3 regions of the Paenibacillus sp. FSL R7-0302 genome follow, and region 3 is predicted to be linked to each of the others. Evidence: riboswitches for the same ligand, from Rfam matches in the RefSeq annotation. Region 3 holds a riboswitch; each other region holds the start of a gene.
What was found. A riboswitch is a leader RNA that binds a small molecule or an ion and turns the genes downstream of it on or off. The one in region 3 is predicted to bind cyclic di-AMP.

Region 1: linked by a shared signal. The riboswitch ahead of MKY96_RS11210 (APC family permease) and the one ahead of MKY96_RS28345 (C40 family peptidase) in region 3 are both predicted to bind cyclic di-AMP.
Region 2: linked by a shared signal. The riboswitch ahead of MKY96_RS26015 (hypothetical protein) and the one ahead of MKY96_RS28345 (C40 family peptidase) in region 3 are both predicted to bind cyclic di-AMP.

What each region holds. Positions count from the first base shown of each region.
Region 1 covers NZ_JBBOWB010000001.1:2,554,280-2,559,175, forward strand. Annotated here, with positions in the region: gene MKY96_RS11195 (sensor histidine kinase) at 1-920, shown strand, start outside; gene MKY96_RS11200 (DsbA family protein) at 1,014-1,778, shown strand; gene MKY96_RS11205 (disulfide oxidoreductase) at 1,775-2,209, shown strand; cyclic di-AMP (ydaO/yuaA leader) riboswitch at 2,436-2,595, shown strand; gene MKY96_RS11210 (APC family permease) at 2,724-4,541, shown strand; gene MKY96_RS11215 (ABC transporter substrate-binding protein) at 4,716-4,896, shown strand, end outside.
Region 2 covers NZ_JBBOWB010000002.1:69,752-74,647, forward strand. Annotated here, with positions in the region: gene ytxJ (bacillithiol system redox-active protein YtxJ) at 51-377, shown strand; gene MKY96_RS26005 (glutaredoxin family protein) at 374-616, shown strand; gene MKY96_RS26010 (WD40 repeat domain-containing protein) at 724-2,055, shown strand; cyclic di-AMP (ydaO/yuaA leader) riboswitch at 2,296-2,465, shown strand; gene MKY96_RS26015 (hypothetical protein) at 2,599-3,054, shown strand; gene MKY96_RS26020 (hypothetical protein) at 3,561-3,758, opposite strand; gene MKY96_RS26025 (family 43 glycosylhydrolase) at 4,209-4,896, opposite strand, start outside.
Region 3 covers NZ_JBBOWB010000002.1:608,502-613,397, forward strand. Annotated here, with positions in the region: gene MKY96_RS28335 (M1 family aminopeptidase) at 1-831, shown strand, start outside; gene MKY96_RS28340 (hypothetical protein) at 841-1,674, shown strand; cyclic di-AMP (ydaO/yuaA leader) riboswitch at 1,887-2,025, shown strand; gene MKY96_RS28345 (C40 family peptidase) at 2,083-2,511, shown strand; cyclic di-AMP (ydaO/yuaA leader) riboswitch at 2,900-3,042, shown strand; gene MKY96_RS28350 (C40 family peptidase) at 3,047-3,538, shown strand; gene MKY96_RS28355 (GNAT family N-acetyltransferase) at 3,794-4,279, shown strand; gene MKY96_RS28360 (c-type cytochrome) at 4,407-4,763, shown strand; gene MKY96_RS28365 (4a-hydroxytetrahydrobiopterin dehydratase) at 4,896-4,896, opposite strand, start outside.

The DNA of each region.
Region 1 (4,896 bases), on a different contig from region 3:
AAGGCGGGGAGCAGCTGATCTGTAGTGTCACTGTCTTTCCTTTGCTGCATCATACGGAGCAGTGGGTCTATATTGTGGCCGAGGATGTGACTGCCCTGATGAAGTATCAGTATGAGCTGCTGGAGGCCAGGGATGCTGCGGAGAGTGCTGTGACGATGAAAAGCGAGTTCCTCGCCACCATGAGCCATGAGATCCGCACGCCGCTGAACGGCATTATCGGTGTCAACCAGCTGCTGTCCGAGGAGATCAGCAATCCTGAGCATCTGGAGCTCCTGCGGCTTCAGAGTACAAGCAGCCACGCTCTGCTGCATGTGATGAGCGATATTCTCGATATCTCCCGGCTGGAGGCGGATGGCCTCTCACTGAACAAGGATACTTTCGGGCTGAAGGCGCTGCTCCAGGGCTGTATGGACCTGTTCATGGTGAGCACACAAGACAAGCCGTTATCTCTTGAGCTTCTGATCGAGGAGGGACTTCCCGACAAGTTCACCGGGGATGCTGCGCGTATCCGCCAGATTCTCATCAACCTGATCGGCAATGCGGTGAAATTCACGCCATCCGGCACGGTAACGGTTAAAGTGGAGTCCTATGGCGTCAGGGAGACCGCTCAGGCGCTGCAATTCATGGTACGCGACACCGGCATTGGCATCTCACCGGATAAGCTGCAGCTGCTCTTCCAGTCCTTCTCGCAGGTGGACGGGTCGCATACCCGCAAGTACCCCGGCACGGGTCTGGGCCTGGCGATCTGCAAGAAGCTGGTGGACCTGATGCAAGGAGAAATCTGGGCAGAACCGGCAGAAGGGGGCGGCACACAATTCTTCTTCAGAATTAAGCTGCAGTCGCAGGAGCATTCCCCGGAGGTATTTTTCGGCAAGGATACAGGGGAAGGGGAGTCAGCAGAGGAGAATGAAGCCGTATAAGACAGCGATTGCCAACAAGAGAGTTAACATTATATAATTTGAAAGTAACTATTCTTTTATCACGATAGTCCTGAGGACGGAAAGGAACTCTCTTTGAGCAAAACAAAAAAGAACAATGTCACGGCTCCCCAGATGAGCAAGCAGGAGAAGCGCAGGGCAGAGCAGGAGCAGCAGAAGCAGAAAACGAGAATTCTTATCGTGAGTACGGTGGCCATCGTCGTTATTATTTTTGTAGGCTTATTCATGCTTGCTTCCAAGGACTCTTCGCCTGCCGGCACAGACAGTACGCCGGTTGCCTTCAATTACAGTGAAATGATGCGGCTTGGCAAGGAGGATGCTCCGGTCAAAATAGTGGAATTCGGCGACTTTAAATGTCCGGCTTGCGCCCAGTTCACCGGTGTCATCAAGCCGCAGATCGTTCAGGGCTATGTAGATCAGAATAAAGCAGCCTTCTATTTCGTGAATCTGGCCTTCATCGGCAAGGATTCCAGAACGGCCTCCCTGGCAGCGCTATCGGTCTATCATCAGAACCAGGAAGCGTTCTGGAAGTATTTCGATGCGATCTATGCCAATCAGGGGAATGAAGAGAAGGAATGGGCTACGCCTGACTTCCTGGTGAGTCTCGCCAAGCAGCTGGAGCTGCCGGTGGATTACGACCTGCTGCGCAAGGACATTGACGAGCGTACCTACGTAAGCGAGCTGGAGCGGGATATTCAGCTTGGCACCGATACGGGTGTAACGAATACGCCATCCTTGTACGTGAACGGCATCAAGGTGAAGGAGCCTTTCAATATGGAGGCGATTGACGCCCAGATTCAGGCAGCAACAGCAGCAGCGGGAGCAGGGACCGCCCAATGACCGTCTTCTCTGCCTTCTGCCGGCGTAACTGTCTCTACTTGGCCTGGTTCGTCTGTGTGGTGGCTGTAGCAGGAAGCCTGTATCTCAGTGAGGTCCTAAATTACGAGCCCTGTAAGCTGTGCTGGTTCCAGCGGATCTTCATGTATCCGCAGCTGTTCCTGCTGGGGATCGCCACCTACCGGGCGGACAAGCGGATCATTCCATACGTGCTTCCCCTTAGTCTGATCGGCGGCTGCATCTCTATTTATCATTATGCGGAGCAGAAAATTCCGGCGCTCAGCAAGGTGCTTCCCTGTACCATCGGCGTACCGTGCAACAAGGATTATCTGAACTGGTTCGGATTTATAACGATCCCTCTGCTTGCACTTATAGCCTTTGCCTTAATCTCGATTCTGCTCTGGACAGGACGCAAAGAGGAGCCTGCGGAGTAAGAAGCTGACGGGCAGAAGGAAGAGAAGAGAATACCTTTAATTTTAGTAAAAAATAATATGCAAAAACCCTGTAAAATCACGTGGTAAAGGGATAATGAAAGAGAATGAAAGATCAAGACATACCGGATGATGAATTTGGTTGTTTTGAGTGCTTTTCATTCTTTTTTCATTTGTTTCCACGCTTTACGGAAGACGTGTTGTAGCTTAATATTAGTCCTTGTGAGAAGTTGAATATGCGCTGAATTTTCCGGAAGGAAAAACGGGGGAACCACACTTTGGCTAAGGCCAAAAGGGGTGAATCGGAGCAGGCTACTTGACCTGTAACCGTAGGGCTACCACAGTCCGAATCCGCCAGCTAACCTCGTAAGCCACTAGTGGGATAATGACCATGCACACTAAGGCATGCGGATCATTTCCGTATGCTTATTTTGGTGCCTGCATTTATGAAATCCACTTATGAAAACAGCGCAGGGAAACCCGTTTCAACTTAACCAAGAGAGGAACTGTTACTACAATGGTAAGCAAGGTAAAACGACTATTGATCGGGCGTCCGATGAAGTCGAACGAACTCGATCATGAAAAGTTATCCAAGGTGAAAGCACTGGCTGTCCTGTCTTCTGATGCGCTCTCGTCTGTAGCCTACGGAACAGAACAAATTCTGATTGTACTGGTGGCCGCCGGGTTCACCGCTATCTGGTACTCCTTGCCAATTGCATTAGCCGTATTGGGCCTGCTGGCTATTCTGATTCTGTCCTACCGGCAGACGATCTTCGCTTATCCCCAAGGCGGGGGCGCGTATATTGTCGCCAAAAGCAATCTAGGGGTGCATACCGGCTTACTGGCCGGCGGCTCTCTTCTGGTGGATTACATTCTGACGGTGGCGGTAAGCGCCTCGGCGGGGACGGATGCAATCACTTCAGCTTTTCCAAGTCTGCATAATCATAGTGTTCTCATAGCGGTATCTGTTATCGTGCTCTTAACGATTGTTAACCTGCGGGGAGTGACCGAATCGGCCTCCTTCATCGCTATCCCGGTCTATCTGTTCGTGGTTTCCATCTTCGTGCTCATCATCTCGGGGGTCTTCAAATATATGACCGGCGGCGCCCATGCCCATGTTCCTGAGATTGGCTCGGCGGTATCGAACGTGAGTATGTTCCTGCTGCTGAAGGCCTTCAGCTCCGGCTGTTCGGCTCTGACCGGGGTAGAAGCGGTCTCCAATGCCATTCCTAACTTCAAAGCGCCCGCGGAGAAAAATGCAGCCAAAACGCTGATGCTCATGGGCCTCATTCTCGGGGTAATGTTCACAGGTATTACGCTGCTCGCTTACTGGTACGGTATCATGCCTGATGAGAAGGCCACCGTGGTCTCACAGATTACCGAATCTACCTTCGGCCGCGGCGGACTGTACTTCTTCATTCAGGGGATTACGGCGGTTATCCTGTTCCTGGCAGCCAATACGGCGTACTCGGCCTTCCCGCTGCTGGCGTTCATGTTCGCCAAAGATAAATATCTGCCCCATGCCTTCATGGTGCGCGGCGACCGGCTGGGCTTCTCCAACGGTATTATTTTCCTCGGTGTCATGTCGGCTGTGCTGGTGGCGGCGTTTCACGGGAATACGGAAGGACTCATTCCATTATATGCAGTAGGGGTATTCATTCCGTTCACGCTGTCGCAGCTGGGCATGATGGTCCAATGGTACAGAACGAAGCCGAAAGGCTGGCAGAGCAAGTTCGCCGTCAATACGGTGGGGATGCTCACTACATTAACGATCACCCTGATTTTCATAATCACTAAATTCTCCAGCGTGTGGATGGCCTTCATCTTCCTACCGGCTGTTATCATCGTGTTCCACCGGATTCACCGCCATTATATGAATATTGCCGATCAGCTGCGGATCTGTCCGGCTACCGATAAGCCTTGTATCAAAGGAAGCACCGTAGTCGTTCCGGTCGCCGGTGTGACTCGCGCTGTACTACATTCGATCAGCTATGCGAAGTCATTGACAGATAATGTGGTCGCTGTATATGTAGGCTTCGATGAAGAAGAGATTCACAAGATGGAGCAGAAGTGGGAGGAGTGGAACCCCGGCGTACGCCTGATCGTCCTGCGCTCCCGCTACCGCAGCATTATCCGCCCGCTGGTGAAGTTCATCGATACAGTAGAGTGGAAGACCTCTTCAACGGATCATATTACCGTCCTGATTCCGCAATTCGTGACCAAGCACTGGTGGCAGGCGGTGCTGCATAATCAGACCAGCTTGTTCATCCGCTCTTATCTGATGAATCAGAAGGACATTGTCATCGCCACGGTTCCTTTCCATCTGCATAAATAATATAGAAGATTATAGGAAGACGGCTGTTTCTGCTTAATGCGGAGGCGGCCGTTTTTACGTTATTATAAGTTATTGGTTGACATAGAGAATGAGAATCAATATCATCAGTATAGACAAGATGAAGGTAACAGAGCTTTTGCCAATCATGAGGGTAACATACAGGAGGGGTATTCAATGTTTTCGTTCAACCTGCAAGGATCAAGAAGCGGGAAGCTGGCGGTGGCCGGACTTATGACTACAACACTGCTGCTGTCCGCTTGCGGAAATAATAATAGCAACGCAGGCAGTAACGGTGGAGCAGGCACCGCACCTGCGGCAACCGCAGAAGCGACTGCGGTACCTGCAGCAACTGCTG
Region 2 (4,896 bases), 540 kb from region 3:
ATTGTTGACAACAGGTTTCATTCACTCTTACACAGGAAGGTGATTCTAAGGTGTCTATTCAACAGATCCATACTAAGGATGAACTACAGCAATATATCGGGCAGCCCGGCAAAAAACTGCTCTTCAAGCACAGCACCACCTGCCCGATCAGCGCCAAGGCCAACGAGGAATTCCAGGCCTATGCACAGCATTCAGATACTCCAGCAGCCGTTGTCCATGTGATCGAAGACCGGTCTGTGTCCAATCAGATTGCTGAGGATTTCGGGATCAAGCATGAATCCCCGCAGATTTTCCTGCTGGAGGACAGCGAGGTCCGCTGGAACACCTCACACTGGAAGATTACCCAAAAAGCGATAAAGGAAGCAGTGGAACAATGAGCGCGAACGTAATTGTCTATTCGACCTCCGGCTGCGGCGAATGCAATCAGGTGAAGCAGCTGCTGGAGAGCAAGGGCATTCCCTTCGAGGTCCGGGATGTGATGACCAGCTCCGTCTACCAGGAGGAAGTGGAGAAGCTGGGCTTCATGGGCATTCCAGTCACCGTATCCGGGGACCGGGCGGTCAAGGGCTTCAATCTCCCTGAGCTTCAGGAGCTTATGGATGCTGCTGTTCTGTAATATACGCAAAGGTGCTGTCCTCTCAACAGGAGCAGCGCCTTTTTTTTGCGATTCATCGATGAAATAACTGTATATTTATATATATCTGGAAAAGGAGGCTTGATCCTTTGAAATGGCTACAGGATGAGCATGCCGCCAAATGGCGTGAAGAAGGAACGCGTTATGCGAGCGACGTCAATCAATTCGTACATAAGGGCCTGACAGAAGGCTGGGACAAAGCGGGAAATGAACCCGCAGAGGATACACGCGGGGCCCTCGCCGCCAAAATCTATAAGATGATTCGAGGAGCTAATGAGCACGGTGAGATTGCTGAGCTGCGGGAGCAACTACCGGCGGCAACGTGGCCGCTCTCCGGGCACTTTCAGAAGGAGATGCAGGCGATTCGCGGTATCCATTTCATAAGTGATGATGCTGTGGTGTTCAGCACCGGCTCACCTTGGGAGAAGAATGCAGTTGTGGCTGTACATAGGGATGTTATTTCCGTATTCGACGAATTTAGCCTGGTTGGGGCATCTCCTGACAATCAGTTCTATGCACTCGCGGGCACGCAAGGGATTACTATTCTGCAATCCATGAACAGCGCATTACAGGGAGAAGTAGTGGCCGAGCTTTCGTGGCGGGAGCTGAATGGAATGATTCAAGCGCTGGACCCGGACTTTACCGTTTTGAACATAGACTGCCTGGATCAGGAGTTACCCTTGGAGCAAGTTATTCCTTTTAACGACGGTCAAGCGTTATTGCTTGTTACAAGTCAGGGGATTATCCTGGTCCAGCAATTGCAGGAGAAGCCATGGGAGGTGAAGCTGCTGCATCCTGACCTCGAAGAATATAAAGCAGATGAGATGGAGCATATTGAGATCGACATGCCGCATGGTGCTGTCTCTCCGGATGGAAGATGGGTTGCCTATGGCAGCCAGGGCAGTGATCATCTTTTATATGACACAGCTTCAGGGCAGGTTCACTTATTCAATCCGGAATCCAGTTACCCGCACTATACTATATTTACGAAGGACCAGCATAGTGTATGGTACAATGCCTGCCACTTCTACAATGGCGTTACTGTTGCCGTGTCCCTTGAAGATCTAGAAGCAGGCAAGCTCCTGCCAGATCAGGAATATCCGGTCGTTAACGGGGAAGCCCGGGTGTATGCGGCGGCAGCGCTGAAGGACGGTGTTGTCATTGGCGATGCCTATGGCTACTTGAGGCTCGTTGATGTAGAGGGGCGGGAGCTGTGGCGTTATTATGCCGGAAGCACCATTTCCGGATTAGCTGTCAATCCGGATGAGACCATGCTGGCCGTGGGGACTTATGGAGGGATGCTGCATTTCCTGGACCTTCATGCCACTGAACGCAGCGACTATGAGATTACAACAGGAACCGTTCGTGAGATGAAGCGGATGATTGCCTGGAAGAATCAGAATGAGCCGCTTTGGTGGTGAGCTGATACATGGGGGAACCCTTCTTCCCCGCCGCCGTCTGCCAAAAATAAAAAACAGCGATTGAGCGAGATAAATGGCAGATAATCTGCTACATATATGAGTTTTCGCTTCCATTTGCATAACCAGTCAGCCATTTGCTGAAAACAAGGCGAATAGCACTCTTTTCCATTTTTACAAACCCCCTCTGAAGAGAGTATGATTCGTGTTGAAAGCAAATGAATGCATTCATGAAAATGAGCATATGCATGCACGCTGAATTTCCGTCATGTGGAAAACGGGGGAACCATCCGGCCGTCAGGCCGACTTGGGGTGAATCCGAAGGAGAATGCCACGCGCAGGTCTCCGGCAGGTAGGGCGACTCTCACCGTCCGAATCCGACAGCTAACCTCGTAAGCGTAAGGAGAGAGCCCTGATCCGCCACGCTTTTGTGCCAGGCTTCTTAAGCCTGTTACCCACAACCGCAGGCAGAGGTCCTCCTCTGCCTGCGGTTTTTTGCGCGCTGGATGAACTGCACAGTATAGATTCAGGAAGGAACGTGACCACATGCCTGACCCCTTATCGCCCAAACTAACAGCCGCTGCCGGATTCAACCCCTACACCCAGCAATATAGCGGTCCCGTCTACGCGCTTAGCTGCCTGCTGCTGGAGCAAGGCGCCCGCGCCGAACAAGCTGCAATCGCCACCTTCGTAGCACTCCATACACTATGGCTGAAGGGCAGCCTCTCAGGCGATGGCGCTGCTGCGGCTGCCTACAGAGAGTGCATCCGCCAGTGTGCCGTGCTCGCCCGGGACCGCAGCCGCTGCGCTTCTGCGCTGCTTAACTGGGACGATCACGTTGCCAGTGCCTTGTGGTATGGCATCCAGCTCCCCCTCCCCGACATCAGCCAGATTCTGGAGTGCAGCATCCCCGAGCTAAAGGCCCAGCTTAGAGGAATACGCGAACAGATGGCAGCCGCACATTCAGCCTTGCCTGCGGTCCACCGCCCTTCAGCGGGGTGAGACTGGGAATAACGCGGGATACGCGGAATATAGGAATGAGTACGGCGGAATGAGTTGGATGTGGCGGAATTAGGGTACGGATGCGACAGAGGGAGATGGGTAGCGGGCCATGCGGACTACAGATCCGCTATTTCAGCAAATGGGACCATTCCGAAGGCCATGCGGACTGAGAGGCGCTTAATTAACCAATTCCGTCTCATTTTGCGCTCCATACAGCCCTTTAGCGTCCTCTCAGTCCGCTCCGGGAAGATAATCAGTCTTTTTCACAAAATAAGGGCCGCTGAGTCCGCAACCCCCCACAAAGTGGGGCTTTAGCGTAGGTGATGACTCAGGTACTTTTGCGGGGACCCCAAAACATATAAATTCTATCAAATAAAGCCGCAGCATCCGCCGCGACTTAATCCTTGACTCTCAGCATCAGCACCCATACAGTGCCTGGCTCACCTTACATAGCTAACCATCCCATGCACTGATCCTGTCTCCGCCGGCCGTTCACTACATAGAACTCAGCTCTTGCCCTTGCCACCCTTGCCGCCCTTGGCAAACCGCCAAAAAGCCATACAGCAGCCGAGCAGTCCGGCTCCCAGCAGAAGGGTCTGTAACGCCCCCAGCCAAGTCGACTGATCCGAGGGGATCAGGCTGCTGACAATAATGAGCAGGATAGAAGCCGCGACCAGCACGGGGGTTTGTCTACTTTTCTTCACAACCATTCACCACTCCTAAAGACTAATACTACTAAGGTACACCATCTCCGGCGTTTTCACCAGTTCAGGGTCCGGGTAAGCAAGACTTCAGGGAATGATCGTCACATGATTTAAAGGATACCTTTAATTGTTTTTTAAAGCCTTAATCTCACTAATAAGATTATCCAGTTTATAGCCGTACTGGCTCCGTAATTAGATCCACGCTGAAATCCGGCATTTGCTGAATGACCTCCGCTATAATAACCGAATCCGTATAATCCAGCACCTGTTTAAATGTCAGATCCTGTAGATCGACATTTTGGGGTGATCCAGTGGAAAATCCTCCTTATAAAATTTAATATTTATTAGTCAAGTCATTAATATCGTGTGCTCTTTCAATTCATTATAAAATGAATAACCCATCCTTAAAAGAATGGGCTTTTCTTACTCAGAAGAGTCTTTTTCGCATGATTAGTAATTCTTCACGCCATAATAGTCAAAATCAGCGAAGGAGTCATGCTGGTGAGCATCCACGGAACCGATGAAATTGAACAAGCCTGTAAACCCGCCAATCTCCCCCGGCTCCCCGTTCACGCCTTCATCCGACAAATAGAGAACATCGATATTCTCTACAAAAGTTTGCCAATCCCCGTTATCCCCGAAGCGGTAAAGGATACTCGCGATGCCTGCATTATAGATAAGCTTCAGCTCCGCTGTGTCTTCAGGGACTGGAATGTAATTGTGGACCAGCTCGATGCGCTCTCCCAGCTTGGCCTGCAGTACATATAGAACGGTGCCCTCTGATTCAGAGTGGGTCAAGTGAACATACAGCCAATTATTAGAATCATAGTATAGCCCCATACCGGCCGTTTCCGAGTAATGATCGGGGTGGAACTCCACCTTGGTTTGCACTTCATAATGAAGGGAGGTTGCACGCGTAGCCATAATCGCCGGATGGATCTGCGAGAAAAAAGAATTCTCTCCATGAATGCGTAAGCAACCCGGACGTTCAACCGTATTCACCCATACAGCTTGCTGTTCCCGGTACGGAGTCAGAAAATGAAGATCATATTTCTCCTGATTAAAATCATCAAATACGTCATGAGAGATTCCATCGGCCTCTAATTCAACACCTGTCATCCCCTCAACTGCCATTTTC
Region 3 (4,896 bases):
TCACCGGGCACCTCCCTGGAGCGCACGATCATCCACGAGATCGGGCACCAATATTTCTACGGCCTGGTGGCCAGCAATGAATTCGAAGAAGCCTGGCTGGATGAGAGCTTCACCTCTTATGCCGAAGACCGGCTGATGGAACAGGAATACGGTGTGGTCTCCAGCCTCCCGCTGCAGTCCAGCCTGGTCTCCTCTTCACAGCCGCTTAAGCTGGAGACCTGGAAATACACCGGAGATGATGCCTACACGCGCAATGTATACATCCGGGGCAAGCTGGTGCTGAAGGATATCGAACGCATCGCCGGGACCAAGAATATGGACGCCATCCTCGCCGCCTATGCCCGCAAATACCGCTTCCAGCATCCAACCACCGCCGACTTCCAGAAGGTTGTGGAGAAAGTGACCAAGCAATCCTGGCAGACGTATTTTGAGCGGTATGTCTATAGCGGGGGGGCACCCGACTTCGCAGTTGACGATATCAGGCTTACGGTTAAACAGGACAACAGCGACAGCGGGGGGAGCCGCTATAGCGCTGTGGTCGATGTAAGCAATAAGGGCAGCCTGTACCCCGATGTTCCCGTGAAATTCACCTTCGCAGACGGGTACACGGTGCAGCAATACTGGAATGGCGAGGGTAAGGCTACCTCCTTTGAATTAACGTATAAAGCGCCGCTGGTCTCCGCAGAGATCGATCCGGGGCATTCCATTCTGCTGGAGAGCAGGCATCTTAATAATTTCAGAATGGCGGAGCTTGAGCCGCGTACACTCTCCCGCTGGACGCTTAGTGCATCAACTCTGCTTGAAACCCTGCTCGGAACTCTTGTCTGGTGAGGTGAAGGAATGGTGAAAAGCTCAATTGCCCGCGGTTGGATCAGCATGAAAGAGCAGTTCTATATATTGATCCTGCTATTTATCTACCGGCTGTTCTGGGGATATTTCCTGTACAAATTCATTAAAAGCGCGGTTGTCCCCGTCCTGCTCCGCTACCCGGATGCGAACGCCGGCGGCAGCGGAATAGGCAGGCTGCTGTATTATATCGAGGGGCAGACCGCGCTGCGCACCGACCCCGCCGTCCAGCACTGGCTGTGGATGCTGCTTGCGCTGACAGTGCTAAGGCTGCTGGTGACTCCCTTTATCCGTGCAGGGCTGCTGCACGAGCTTCACCAGGAGCGCGCCGGAGCGCGGGGACTGTTCTTTTTTCCCGGAATGAGAAAATATGGGCTGCCGGTGCTGGTGTTCAGCCTCGTTGAATGGGCGCTAACCCTCCTGCCGCTCTATTGGCTGCTTCCGCGTATGTACCGTCATCTGCTCAGCGGCGTTCTCGATGTACAGCTCCTGCTCAAGCTGGTGCCTTATGTACTGGGCTGGCTGCTCTATCTCTTCCTTGTCCGGAAGCTTCTGCTCTATATGCAGTTCGGCTATACCGCAGGTACCGGTATGTTCTCCTCGCTGCTGATCTGCCTGAAGGTGCTGCTGCCTTCCATTGGTATATCCATCGTTCTGGGGGCGGGAAGCCTGGCCGTCATTCTGCTCTGCAGCGCCTCTGCTCTGTTCTATCCCGGTTTGCCGGCCCTTATGCTCCGCCAGGCAGCTCCGCTGCCCTCCACGCTGTTCAATATGTGGGGGATCGCTGCCCAGTACCACCTCTGGTCCAGTAAATCATTTCCACAATAATAAGCTGCTGAAGCGGCATACTAAAGAGAGTCACAGCCCCTCTATCCGGGAGCAGGACTCTTTTTTGCTTGAACGGAGGACAAAAGCATTTGCAAAAGGCTAAATCCTCTGATACAATGATGGCTGTACCAGTAGTAACAAAGTTGTAATCTTTCAAGCAAAATCTTCCGTAACTATTGCAATTTAAGCTATGCCGATAAGTCACTGTTCTGGTGCACAAAACGCCGAATTCCCTGCACCGGGAAGTGGGGGAACCATATTTTGGGTGAATTGATCTCGCTTTAGAGGGGTCATAGGGGAACCTTCTACCGAATCCTTAAGCTAACCTCGCAGGCCCTGGAAGGAGTACATCTTTTGATTAGTCAGAATTTCAAGAAAAAATGCACCGCAGCAGCGCTGGGTCTTGTGATGGTATTCACACTCGGAGCGGGCAGTGCCTTCGCAGATTCCAAAATGGATACTGTGATTTCAAAAACCATTGGAACGTCGTATAAAACCGGGGGCACAACCACCAGCGGCTTCGACTGTTCCGGATTTACCAAGTATGTGTTCAAGAATGTCGGGCTTACCTTGCCCCGCACCTCCAAAGCACAGTACAAAGTTGGAACAAGTGTATCCAAGAGCAATCTGCGTTCAGGTGATCTCGTGTTCTTCAATACTCTGGGTAACGGAGTGTCACATGTCGGTATTTATGTTGGAAACGGGAAGTTCGCACAGTCCTCAAGTTCACGTGGTGTAACCATCAGTTCGATGAGCCAGTCCTACTGGGCCAACCGCTACGTTGGCGCCAAACGAGTAATGAGCACAACAGCCTACCAAGCTGTCGCTTACGATTGAACCCTTGAAGCATACCCCGAATATTTCAGCCTCTAACAACTAAATGTAACTTATACGAGCCCGGGATGATTATTGCCGTAATCATTTCCGGGTTTTTCCTTTTCCTTATTCTACCTTTTACACCGAATCCGCCGCCTTGAAACAGCATTTTCTTGCAAAAATAAAGAAATTATCATATAAATTAACCCCTGCGCATAGATATGAGTCTTTCGAAAGGGCTATAACTCTAAAAAACAGCAAAAAAGATGCATTAATATGTTATAAGTGATTGCCAAGCGCCTTAGTCTTTGTTACAATTATCGCAGTGATCTTTTAGTAACATTTTTGTAATTATTGAATCGCTTTTAACAAAGGTTTTGTCATGTATTGAATGAACCGCTAATCCTAATCAACAGTCGTGCCGAGTTCCCTAATGAATTAGGGAAACGGGGGAACCACTTTGGGTGAATTGACCTCCTATTCTAAGAGGGGTCATAGGGGACCTTCAACCGAACCCTTAAGCTAACCTCGTAGGCATTGGAAGGGGTATTTACTTTTGAAGAAGAAGCTAGCAGCCGCAGTACTAAGCTTGTCCATTATCTTCACCATCGGAGCAGGAAGCGCTTTCGCGGATTCCAAAATGGATAAAGTGATCGACAAAGCCATCGGAACCAAATACGTGTCCGGCGGTACATCAACTAACGGGTTTGATTGCTCCGGATTTACAATGTATGTTTTTGATAAGATCGGCATTAACCTGCCCCATCAATCCGGCTCCCAATATCAGATGGGCTCTGCTGTATCCCGTGACGAGATGAGACCGGGCGATCTTGTATTCTTCAATACAAGCGGTAAGGGCGTATCCCATGTCGGTATTTATGTTGGTGACGGCGAATTCGCCCATGCCTCTTCCTCACGTGGTGTAACCATCAGTTCGCTGAGTGACAGTTATTACGTCAACCGCTACGTTGGCGCCAAGCGAATCATGAGTACAGATGCCTACAAGACTGTAGCTTCGGATTCCCAAGACAACGATGATGTACAATAATCCTTTGTAACCTAACGCTCTTTTCCGAGATTTTTGCCGAAATCTTGGAGAAGGGCTTTTTTTGTCTATAAAATTACTTACCCGTCTCTATATTTGTAAAACACCGATTCTGCACTTTCGGAAAATATATTTTGGCGTTTGTCAAGTTTCTGTATTTCCGCAAGGAATGTGCGTCGAAACTCGCTGTTTTTGTATATAATTAATATAAAGAATGATAAGAATAAATTGAATTCCCCTGGAAGGAGGCCTCCCCTAATGATTAGCTCCCCGCTAACCTTTTACGTGGTGCCTATGGAGCCGCAGCATGCCGCTGAGATCTGTGAGTGGAGCTACAAGCCTCCGTATAATATTTACGGCTGGATGTCCTGGGAGCAGATGCAGGCGCTGGGCGTGGAGTTCGGAGACCCGCAGCTGCGCAGCGAGCAATATGTGTCGGTAGTGAACGGACAGGGCGTTCTGTGCGGCTTCGCCCAGCTCTTTCCGATGGAGGGGGTAGTCCGGCTTGGAGTCGGAATGCGGCCCGATCTGTGCGGTCATGGAATGGGGCATCTGTTCATGAAGGCTATTGTGCAGGCAGCACAGGCCCGTTACCCGGAACGCGAGATCGATCTGGAGGTGCTGACCTGGAACCAGCGCGCCATCCGCGCCTATCAGAAATGCGGGTTCACCATAACAGATACCTATGAGCGCCGTACCCCGACGGGCAATAAGCCTTTTTATTGCATGGTCTATGAGGAATAGCACCGGAGAATGAGGTGTTTTCAAAAAAATGGATCATTTGTGTTCATTTTTTTGACACACATACTATGATAACGCTTCACCATCCGCTATAATGGAGTCAGCAGCTTACATGGAGGGACGGATGCAGATGCAGAAATGGATCATGAGCGGTTTGTTTTTTGCCGCCTGTGCCTTTGCAGTAATCTTAATGTTTACCTTACCCGGGAAATCCGAGGTGGCGGAACAGAACAAACCGACCATGCCGGAGGTTGTGCTGGACGCTGCGGGCGCAGAAGCCACAGTGAAGGCCAATTGTATCTCCTGCCACGGTGACCAGCTTCAGGGCGGGGCGGGGCCCAGCCTGCAGCAGGAAGGCGCTTCGCATGACGCAGCTCAGATCTACAGCATAGTCACCAAGGGCCGCGGACAGATGCCCCCCTTCAAAGACAGGCTGGCCCCTGAAGAGATTGCGAATGTAGCCCTATGGCTGGCCGAGAAGAAATAATCCGCAACCTGTACTCACACCATGCTCCTTATTCTAAATGTATAATGCCCGTGACGAGGATAACGAATGATCCTTGCACGGGCATTTTCTATTGATCAGATATTCCTGTTGTCTCCATAGGGGCCTTGTCCTC